One region of the Streptomyces sp. CA-251387 genome, then DNA from elsewhere that is predicted to be linked to it. Evidence: riboswitches for the same ligand, from Rfam matches in the RefSeq annotation. Region 1 holds a riboswitch; the other holds the start of a gene.
The links. Region 1 has a riboswitch for cobalamin ahead of ACQEV2_RS28445 (ribonucleoside-diphosphate reductase subunit alpha). Riboswitches for the same ligand answer to the same signal wherever they lie in the genome.
Positions count from the first base shown of each region.

Region 1 (4,355 bases):
CGTTCCGCTCGGCGAGGTCGGCGGACGCCTCGTACGCGGCGAGCATGATGCGCTCGGCGATCCGCGTGGAGAGCTGCTTGGCCTCGGCCGAGTCGAAGGGCAGCCGCAGCTTGAAGAAGACGTCCTGCAGGCCCATCGCGCCGAGGCCCACCGGACGCCACCTGGCGTTCGAGCGGCCTGCCTGCTCGGTCGGGTAGAAATTGATGTCGACGACGCGGTCGAGGAAGGTGACGGCGGTGCGGACGGTGGCGTCGAGCCGCTCCCAGTCGATGTCCTGACGCGTCGGGTCCACGAAGGCGCCCAGGTTCACGGACCCCAGGTTGCAGACCGCCGTCTCCCCGTCGTCCGTGACCTCCAGGATCTCCGTGCAGAGGTTCGAGGAGTGGACGACATGGCCGGGCAGGGCCGTCTGGTTGGCGGTGCGGTTGGCGGCGTCCTTGAAGGTCATCCAGCCGTTGCCGGTCTGCGCGAGGGTGCGCATCATGCGGCCGTACAGGTCACGGGCGGGGATGGTCTTCTTGGCGAGCCCGGCTGCCTCCGCCTTGCGGTACGCCGCGTCGAACTCCTCGCCCCACAGGTCGACCAGCTCGGGCACGTCGGCGGGCGAGAACAGGCTCCACTGCTCGTCGGCGTTCACGCGGCGCATGAACTCGTCCGGGACCCAGTGCGCGAGGTTGAGGTTGTGCGTACGGCGGGCGTCCTCACCGGTGTTGTCGCGCAGCTCCAGGAACTCCTCGATGTCGGAGTGCCAGGTCTCCAGGTAGACCGCCGCGGCACCCTTGCGCCGGCCGCCCTGGTTCACCGCGGCGACGGAGGCGTCGAGCGTCTTCAGGAACGGAACGATGCCGTTGGAGTGGCCGTTGGTGCCGCGGATCAGCGAACCCCGGCTGCGGATGCGGGAGTACGACAGCCCGATGCCGCCGGCGTGCTTGGAGAGGCGGGCCACCTGGTGGTAGCGGTCGTAGATGGAGTCCAGCTCGTCCTTGGGGGAGTCGAGGAGGTAGCAGGACGACATCTGGGGGTGCCGGGTGCCGGAGTTGAAGAGCGTGGGGGAGGAGGGGAGGTAGTCGAGGCGGCTCATGAGCCCGTAGAGCGCGGCGACTTCGTCGACCGACCTCACCGTGTCGTCCTCGGCGAGGCCGGCGGCGACGCGCAGCATGAAGTGCTGGGGCGTCTCGATGACCTTGCGGGTGAGGGGGTGCCGGAGCAGGTACCGGCTGTGCAGGGTGCGCAGGCCGAAGTAACCGAAGCGGTCGTCGGCGGCCGGGTCGACGAGCGCGTCCAGGTGGGCGGCGTGGAGACGCGCGAACTCGGCGGTCCGGTCGGCGATGAGGCCCTCGCGGTGGCCGACCGCGACCGACTCGGTGAAGGACGTCACGCCCTGCGAGGCGGCCTCGGCGGCGATGGAGATGGTCAGCAGCCGGGCGGCCAGCCTGCTGTAGGCGGGGTCCTCGGAGATGAGCCCGGCGGCCGCCTCGGTGGCCAGCTCGCGCAGCTCCGCATCGTCGGCCCGCGAGGACCGGCCGCGCAGCGCGGCGGCGGCCACCCGGCCGGGGTCGGCGTCGGGGAGGTCGGCGGTCAGCTCGGTCAGGGTCCGCAGCAGCGCGGCACCGGGACCGTCGGCCGCCGCCATGGTCGCGGACGGCGCTGCTGAAGCAGGATCGGCTGGCGCGATGGTCACGTGGGGCTCTCCCTCGCTCGGCACGGGGCCTCGGCGAGGGCAGGGGGCAGCACACGAGCGCACGCGGCGTCGCGTCCACCGGCCCATTCCACGAGGCCCGGACGTCGGGCACACCGACCGGATGGCCGGGTGCACTGTCGGCAGGTCCTCGGACTGACTCCTGTGCACGGCGTTTCTGGGAACAGACATGCACAAGTACACCGTTGCGGGACAGTTCCGGATTCGCACCGGATTCCCCTGCGGCGACAGCGAGCATGAGCATACATCTTGTGCTCACCCGCCACGCCACCCCCAGATGTTGTGTCGCGGTGGTTTCAGAGCGTCAACTCATAGGTGAGAAGAGTGATGTCGTCGAGGTGCGGGATCGGATTCCAGTCCCGCTCGGGTGTGCGGACGAAGCCCAGACGTTCGTAGATGCGGTGGGCGCCGTGCATGGTGCGCTGGGTCGACAGGACGATCCGGACGCAGCCCTCCGTGGCCCGTGCGCGGGCGACACAGGCACGTACGAGGGCCTCGCCGGCGCCCCGGCCGCGTGCCTCCCGCGAGACGGCGAGCATGCGGATCTCCGCCTCGCCGGGGCCGGCTATGTCGGCCATGGGGCCGCCGGACGGTACGAAGGTGACACCGCCGACGACGCGGCCGTTGTGCACGGCGGCCAGCACCTCGGCGGCGGCCGCCCGCTTGGCCACGTCCCTCAGCTCGCCGAGGTACTCGTCGCTGTGCCCGAAGTCGAGCAGTCCGTCCTGGAGGTAGGCCTGCGCGGTGATCTCACCGAGGGCGTCGTACTCGCCGGGTTCCACCTGCCGGATCACGATGTCCATGGTCCCGAGTCTGCCGGACGGGGATGGCCGCGGGCCCGGGGTTTTCGACCGGGTTGCGGGGCGTGCTGCGAGTGCTTCCATGGAGGTAGGTGTCGGCGCCCGCGGTCCCTCCGTTTCGAGAGCCCTTCTCGGAAGGAGACGCATGATGACGAGGGTCGTCCGTCGCCCGCCCGGCAAGGAGCGGCCGCGCAACGCGCCGATGGCGACACTGGCTCCGAGGCGGGCGGCCGGCTGGGCCAGACGCGGCTTCCTGGGCCACTGGCACACGCTGACGATCCGTCTGGAGGCCCGCCGCGGCACCACCCGCCCCAGGAAGTGGCGCCGATGGGTCTCCTACACCAACGTCACCCGGGCCATCTGGCTGGTGGCCGCACTCGCGCTGCTCGCCTGGTGCGTGGAGGGCCTGTACATCCTGATCTCGCAGGACACGACCGGCTTCGAGCAGTGGCGGCAGGGCAACCCGGGGTTCGAGACCGTCATGCGCTTCGTCGGCCCGGTGCTCACCGCGTCGATCGCCGCCACGCTCTTCCTGTTCTGGTGGTACCGGTGGACCAAGCGCCGCTATCTCGCGAAGGCGCGGGTCGACCCCCACCGGCTGGTGCCCACCGCCGGACCGGACACCGCCGAGATCGTGGGCCGGGAGGAGATCGCCCAGGTCATCGCCGAGCGGCTGCGGGAACGCGACACGCGCCGGCCCTATCTGCTGGTCGGCGGCATCGGCGTCGGCAAGACCGCGGTCCTGGTACGGCTCACCGAACTGCTGGCCCGGCAGAACGCCGTGCCCGTGCCGATCCGGCTGCGGGACGCCACCGACGGGAGCGAACTGAACTTCGAACGCATGGCCAGACGGCGCTTCGCCGACGAGGCACCCCGCGGCATCCTCGCGCGCGGCAAGACCGAGCGGGTCTGGCAGCAGCTGCTCGCCGACGACAAGCCGGTCGTCATCGCCGACGGACTGGAGGAGGCTCTCCTCGACGACGACCACCAGCAGAACCGGGACAACATCATCCGGCGGGCCATCGAGCGTGCCCACGAGGAGAAGCTGCCCCTCGTCATCGCCTCCCGGCCGCACAGCCCCCTGGAGAGCACGTCCGCCGCGATCGTCGAGCTGGAACCGCTCAGCGAGGAGGAGGCCCTGCGCTTCGTCCAGGCGCACGTCCCGGAGACGGACGAGCGCCGCGTCGACTGGATCGTGGAGACGGCGGAGGTGACCGAGTCACCCGTCTATCTGCAGATCGCCCGGGAACTGCACCGCCACGGAGCTCTGGAGCACGACCGGCCGGACAACGACCCGCAGCACATGAACACCCGCAGCCGGGACCGCGGCACACTGCGGCTGTGGCTGCTGGAGACGTGGGACGAGGCGCTGTGCCAGGGCCGGCTGCGGGAGGACGTCGCGCTGACCCCGCAGGAGCGCCGGGACACCCTCGAAGTGGTCTCTGCCCTGGCATGCGTCGGACTGCTCCAGGACAAGCTGGAGGTCGGCTTCGGGGAGCTGCTGAACACGGACGTCCACGCCGGCCCGGCGCGGCGCGCTCAGGCCCGGGCCGAGCATCTGTGGACCAGCCGACGCGGCTTCGACCGGTACGGCAGACGCGGGAACGTCTTCTCCGAGTGGCACCGGCAACAGATCTGGGACGTGCTCTGCGATCGGCTCGGCGAGGAGGAGAGAAGGCGGCTGCGCGAAGGGAACATGGACCAGTGCCGTGCCGTCCTCGCCCGGTTCGCGAGCAACGCGGACAAGCTCGCGCTGGTGGAGGGCTTCGAGCGCAAGGTCCGTTTCCCGCACAGCATCGTCCAGGCCTACTTCGGCTACCGCGTCCTGAATCAGCTGGGGGAGCGGGGCGCCGGAG
Region 1 is NZ_JBNJMJ010000001.1:6,323,724-6,328,078, forward strand. Features, by position in the region: gene ACQEV2_RS28445 (ribonucleoside-diphosphate reductase subunit alpha) at 1-1,681, opposite strand, end outside; cobalamin riboswitch at 1,804-1,978, opposite strand; gene ACQEV2_RS28450 (GNAT family N-acetyltransferase) at 1,996-2,502, opposite strand; gene ACQEV2_RS28455 (NACHT domain-containing protein) at 2,645-4,355, shown strand, end outside.

Region 2 (4,355 bases), 1.5 Mb from region 1:
TTCAGTCCCGGCTCGGGCCGGGCGACCTCACGCTCCACGAGCACTTCCGGTCCGCCCCACTGCTCCACGACCACCGCACGCATGCTGTCCGCCTCACTCTTTTCCGTCTTGATCGGATACCGGCCGTCCGGGCCCTTCCCGGCGCGACGCAGTCCACGATCCGGCATCCGCCCCCACCATGGTGTTGGCCGTCTGGCCACAGGATCTGGCCATGAGTGAGATGCAGTGGCCGTGCACCGACCCCCTCCCCGACCCGAGCGCCGACGCGGCCGGGCGGCACCGCATCGCCGTCCTCGCGCTGCCCGGCGTCCCGCCCTTCGAACTCGGCATCCCCTCCCGCGTCTTCGGCAGCGTCCTGGACCCCGGCTCACGCCCGCTGTACGAGGTCACCGTCTGCACCGCCGACGGCGCCCCGGTCCTCAGCGACGCCGGGTTCACCGTGCAGCCCGCGGCCGGTCCCGAGGCCCTGGCCGCCGCGGACACCGTGATCGTCCCGCCCACGCACGCCATGCCCGAGCTGGGCCGCGGCGGCCCGCTGCCGCCCGAGGTCACCGCGGCCATCGCCGGCATCCGGCCCGGCACCCGCCTGGTGTCCATCTGCGCCGGCTCCTACGTCCTGGCCGCTGCGGGCCTCCTCGACGGCCGGCCCGCCACCACCCACTGGGGCCTCGCTCCCGAGTTCCGCCGCGCCTACCCCCGCGTCAAGGTCGACGAGGAGGTCCTCTTCGTCGACGACGGCGACGTCCTGACCTCCGCGGGCGTCGCCGCCGGCGTCGACCTGTGCCTGCACATGATCCGCCGCGACCACGGCGCCGCCGCCGCCAACCGCGCCGCCCGCATGTGCGTCGTCCCGCCCTGGCGGGACGGCGGCCAGGCCCAGTACATCGACCGCCCGGTGCCCGAACCCACCGTCGGCACCACCACCGCCACCCGCGCCTGGGCCCTGGAACACCTCGGCGAACCCCTCTCCCTGAACCGCCTGGCCGAACACGCCCGGATGAGCCTGCGCTCCTTCACCCGCCGCTTCCGCGACGAGGTCGGCATGACCCCCGTGCAGTGGCTCACCGCGCAACGCCTGGAACTGGCCAAGCAGTTGCTGGAGACCACCGACCTGTCCATCGACCTGGTCGCCCACCGCTGTGGCTTCGGCTCCGCCAACTCCCTGCGCGCCCACATGCGCACCACCTTCGGTGTCTCACCCGCCTCCTACCGCCGCACCTTCCATACCGACGACCTGGTGGAAGCGGGCGTCTGAGGACACATCAGCGCCGCATATACCCGCTCCGCGGGCCGCCGGGATCCGCCTGATCATCCGCTGCCGGTGCCCCCTCCAGCGGAGGCCAGCAGCATCATCGCCCGCCGGTAGCGCACCGAACTCGTGCTGCCCCGGCGCACGATCTGCTGCAGCTTCTGCCCCTCGTGGTCGGTCAGTCACCGCACATCCAACCGCCACGACCGCCGACCCGGCGAACCTATGCGGTCACAGCACTAAACAGCGCCCAAACCATGCCACTGATGCGGCACTCCAGCCGAGCCACTCATCTCGAAGCAGGTGAACGCCCCCTTTGCGCCCCCGAGGCGCGCTTGTCAGGCGGCCGGTGCGGGCACTACTGTCACCACGCCTTGGTGAACGGGAAATCCGGTGTGATGCCGGTGCGGCCCTCGCCACTGTGAATCGGGAAGTCCGGCTCCGGCCCTGACGGGCAGCCACTGGGTTCTTGCGACCCGGGAAGGCGGGGCACGGGCGGTGGTACCCGTCAGCCAGGAGACCGGCCAAGGCGCGTCAACCATCCACGAGGTGCTGGAGAGGGTCTGCTGAGCCATGCACATAGCCGAGGGTTTTCTGCCTCCGGCGCACGCTGTCGCCTGGGGCGTCGCGTCCGCGCCCTTCGTCGTCCACGGAGTCCGTTCCCTCACCCGTGAGGTCAGGGAGCACCCGGAGAGCACACTGCTCCTCGGCGCCTCCGGCGCCTTCACCTTCGTCCTGTCCGCGCTGAAGCTGCCCTCGGTGACCGGAAGTTGCTCCCACCCCACCGGCACCGGACTGGGCGCCATCCTGTTCCGGCCACCGATCATGGCGGTCCTGGGCACCATCACCCTGCTCTTCCAGGCGCTGCTGCTCGCGCACGGCGGCCTGACCACGCTCGGCGCCAACGTCTTCTCGATGGCGATCGTCGGGCCCTGGGCCGGATACGGCATCTACCGGCTGCTGCGGCGGTACGACGTGCCGCTGATGGTCGCCGTCTTCTTCGGGGCGTTCGTCGCCGACCTGTCCACCTACTGCGTCACCAGCGTCCAGCTGGCGCTCGCCTTTCCCGACCCGAGCAGCGGATTCCTGGGCGCGCTCGGCAAGTTCGGCTCCATCTTCGCCGTCACCCAGCTGCCGCTCGCGGTGAGCGAGGGACTGCTGACGGTCCTCGTGATGCGGCTGCTGGTGCAGTCCAGCAAGGGCGAACTGACCCGGCTGGGCGTGCTCGTCGGCAAGGAGCGGTCCCGGACCGAGACCGAGGCGGTGGCCCGATGAGCAAGAACACGAAGATCAACGTTCTGCTGCTGCTCGTCGTGGCCGCGCTCGCCGTGCTGCCGCTCGCTCTCGGCCTCGGCGACCACAAGGAGGAGCCGTTCACGGGCGCCGACGGTGAGGCGGAGACCGCGATCACCGAGATCGAGCCGGACTACCAGCCGTGGTTCTCGCCGTTGTACGAGCCGCCGTCCGGTGAGATCGAGTCGGCCCTGTTCTCCCTCCAGGCGGCCCTCGGCGCGGGTGTCCTCGCCTACTACTTCGGCCTGCACCGCGGACGGCGCCAGGGCGAGCAGCGGGCGCTGGAGCGGGAACGGGAGTCCGAGAGCGCGCCCAGCGGGACTGCCGGGAGCGTGCCGGGTGGCACCGCCGGGAAACCTCCCGCCGAACAACAGGACTGAGCCCGCGTGCTGCCGATCGACGCGGCGGCGCACAGCAGTCGCTGGCGCCACCGTCACCCCGTGGACAAGGCCGTGCTCGGGCTCGGCCTCACCGTGCTCGCGATCTCGCTGCCGCCGTGGCCGGGCGCCGCGCTGGTCCTGGTCACCGCCCTGAGCGTGCTGCTGGGACCGGCCGGCGTGCCCGGCCGCCGGCTGTGGCGCGCCTACCGCGTGCCGCTGGGCTTCTGCGTGACCGGCGCGGCCACGCTGCTCGTCCAGGTCGGCGGGCCGGAGGGCTTCGTGTCCCTCGCCGCCGAGGGCCCGCGGCAGGCGGGTGAGCTGCTGCTGCGCACTTCGGCCGCCTCCCTCGGAGTGCTGCTGTTCGCCTTCACCACGCCGATGTCCGACCTGCTGCCCCGCCTGGTGAAGGCCGGTGTGCCCGCGGCCGTCGTCGACGTCGCCCTGGTGACGTACCGCATGAGCTTCCTGCTCCTGGATTCCGTACGGCGCATCCGGGACGCCCAGGCCGCCCGACTCGGGCACACCGGCCGGGCGGCGGAGTGGCGCTCTCTTGCCGGGCTCGGCGCCACCGCGTTCATCCGTGCCTTCGACCGGGCGGCCCGCCTCCAGGCCGGGCTCGCCGGGCGCGGCTACGACGGCACCCTGCGCGTCCTGGTGCCCGAGGCCCGGGTCTCCGTCCGCTTCACGGCCGCGAGTTGCGCGCTCCTCGCAGCGGTGGCCGCCCTCACCCTCGTACTGGAAAAGGCCCTGCCATGAGCGAGCCCACCGCCCTGGTCGCCCTGCGGGGCGCGTCCTACGCCTACGAGGACGGCCCTGTCGTCCTCAACGGCCTCGACTTCGACGTGCACGAGGGGCGGGCGCTGGCGCTGCTCGGCCGCAACGGCACCGGCAAAACCACGTTGATGCGGCTGCTCAGCGGCGGGCTGCGTCCGGACAGTGGCCGGCTGACGGTGGAGGGTTCGCCGGTCAGGTACGACCGCAAGGGGCTGACCCGGCTGCGGACGACCGTCCAGCTGGTGGTGCAGGACCCCGACGACCAGCTCTTCGCCGCGTCCGTCGCCCAGGACGTCTCCTTCGGCCCGCTGAACCTCGGCCTGCCCGACGCCGAGGTGCGCGCCCGGGTCGACGAGGCGCTCGCCGCCCTGGACATCTCGGCGCTGGCCGACCGGCCCACGCACCTGCTGTCGTACGGGCAGCGCAAACGCACGGCCATCGCGGGCGCCGTCGCGATGCGGCCCCGTGTGCTGATCCTGGACGAACCGACCGCCGGCCTCGACCCGGACGGCCAGGAACGCCTGCTCACCATCCTCGACGGGCTGCGCACGTCCGGCACCACGGTGGTCATGGCCACGCACGATGTCGACCTGGCCCTGCGCTGGGCCGACGAGACGGCTCTCCTCACCCCGTCCGGGGTGCGCACCGGCCCCGCGGAC
Region 2 is NZ_JBNJMJ010000001.1:7,823,669-7,828,023, reverse strand. Features, by position in the region: gene ACQEV2_RS34760 (NADP-dependent oxidoreductase) at 1-83, opposite strand, end outside; gene ACQEV2_RS34755 (GlxA family transcriptional regulator) at 212-1,255, shown strand; cobalamin riboswitch at 1,608-1,792, shown strand; gene ACQEV2_RS34750 (energy-coupling factor ABC transporter permease) at 1,823-2,524, shown strand; gene ACQEV2_RS34745 (energy-coupling factor ABC transporter substrate-binding protein) at 2,521-2,922, shown strand; gene cbiQ (cobalt ECF transporter T component CbiQ) at 2,929-3,678, shown strand; gene ACQEV2_RS34735 (energy-coupling factor ABC transporter ATP-binding protein) at 3,675-4,355, shown strand, end outside.
Region 2: linked by a shared signal. The riboswitch ahead of ACQEV2_RS34750 (energy-coupling factor ABC transporter permease) and the one ahead of ACQEV2_RS28445 (ribonucleoside-diphosphate reductase subunit alpha) in region 1 are both predicted to bind cobalamin.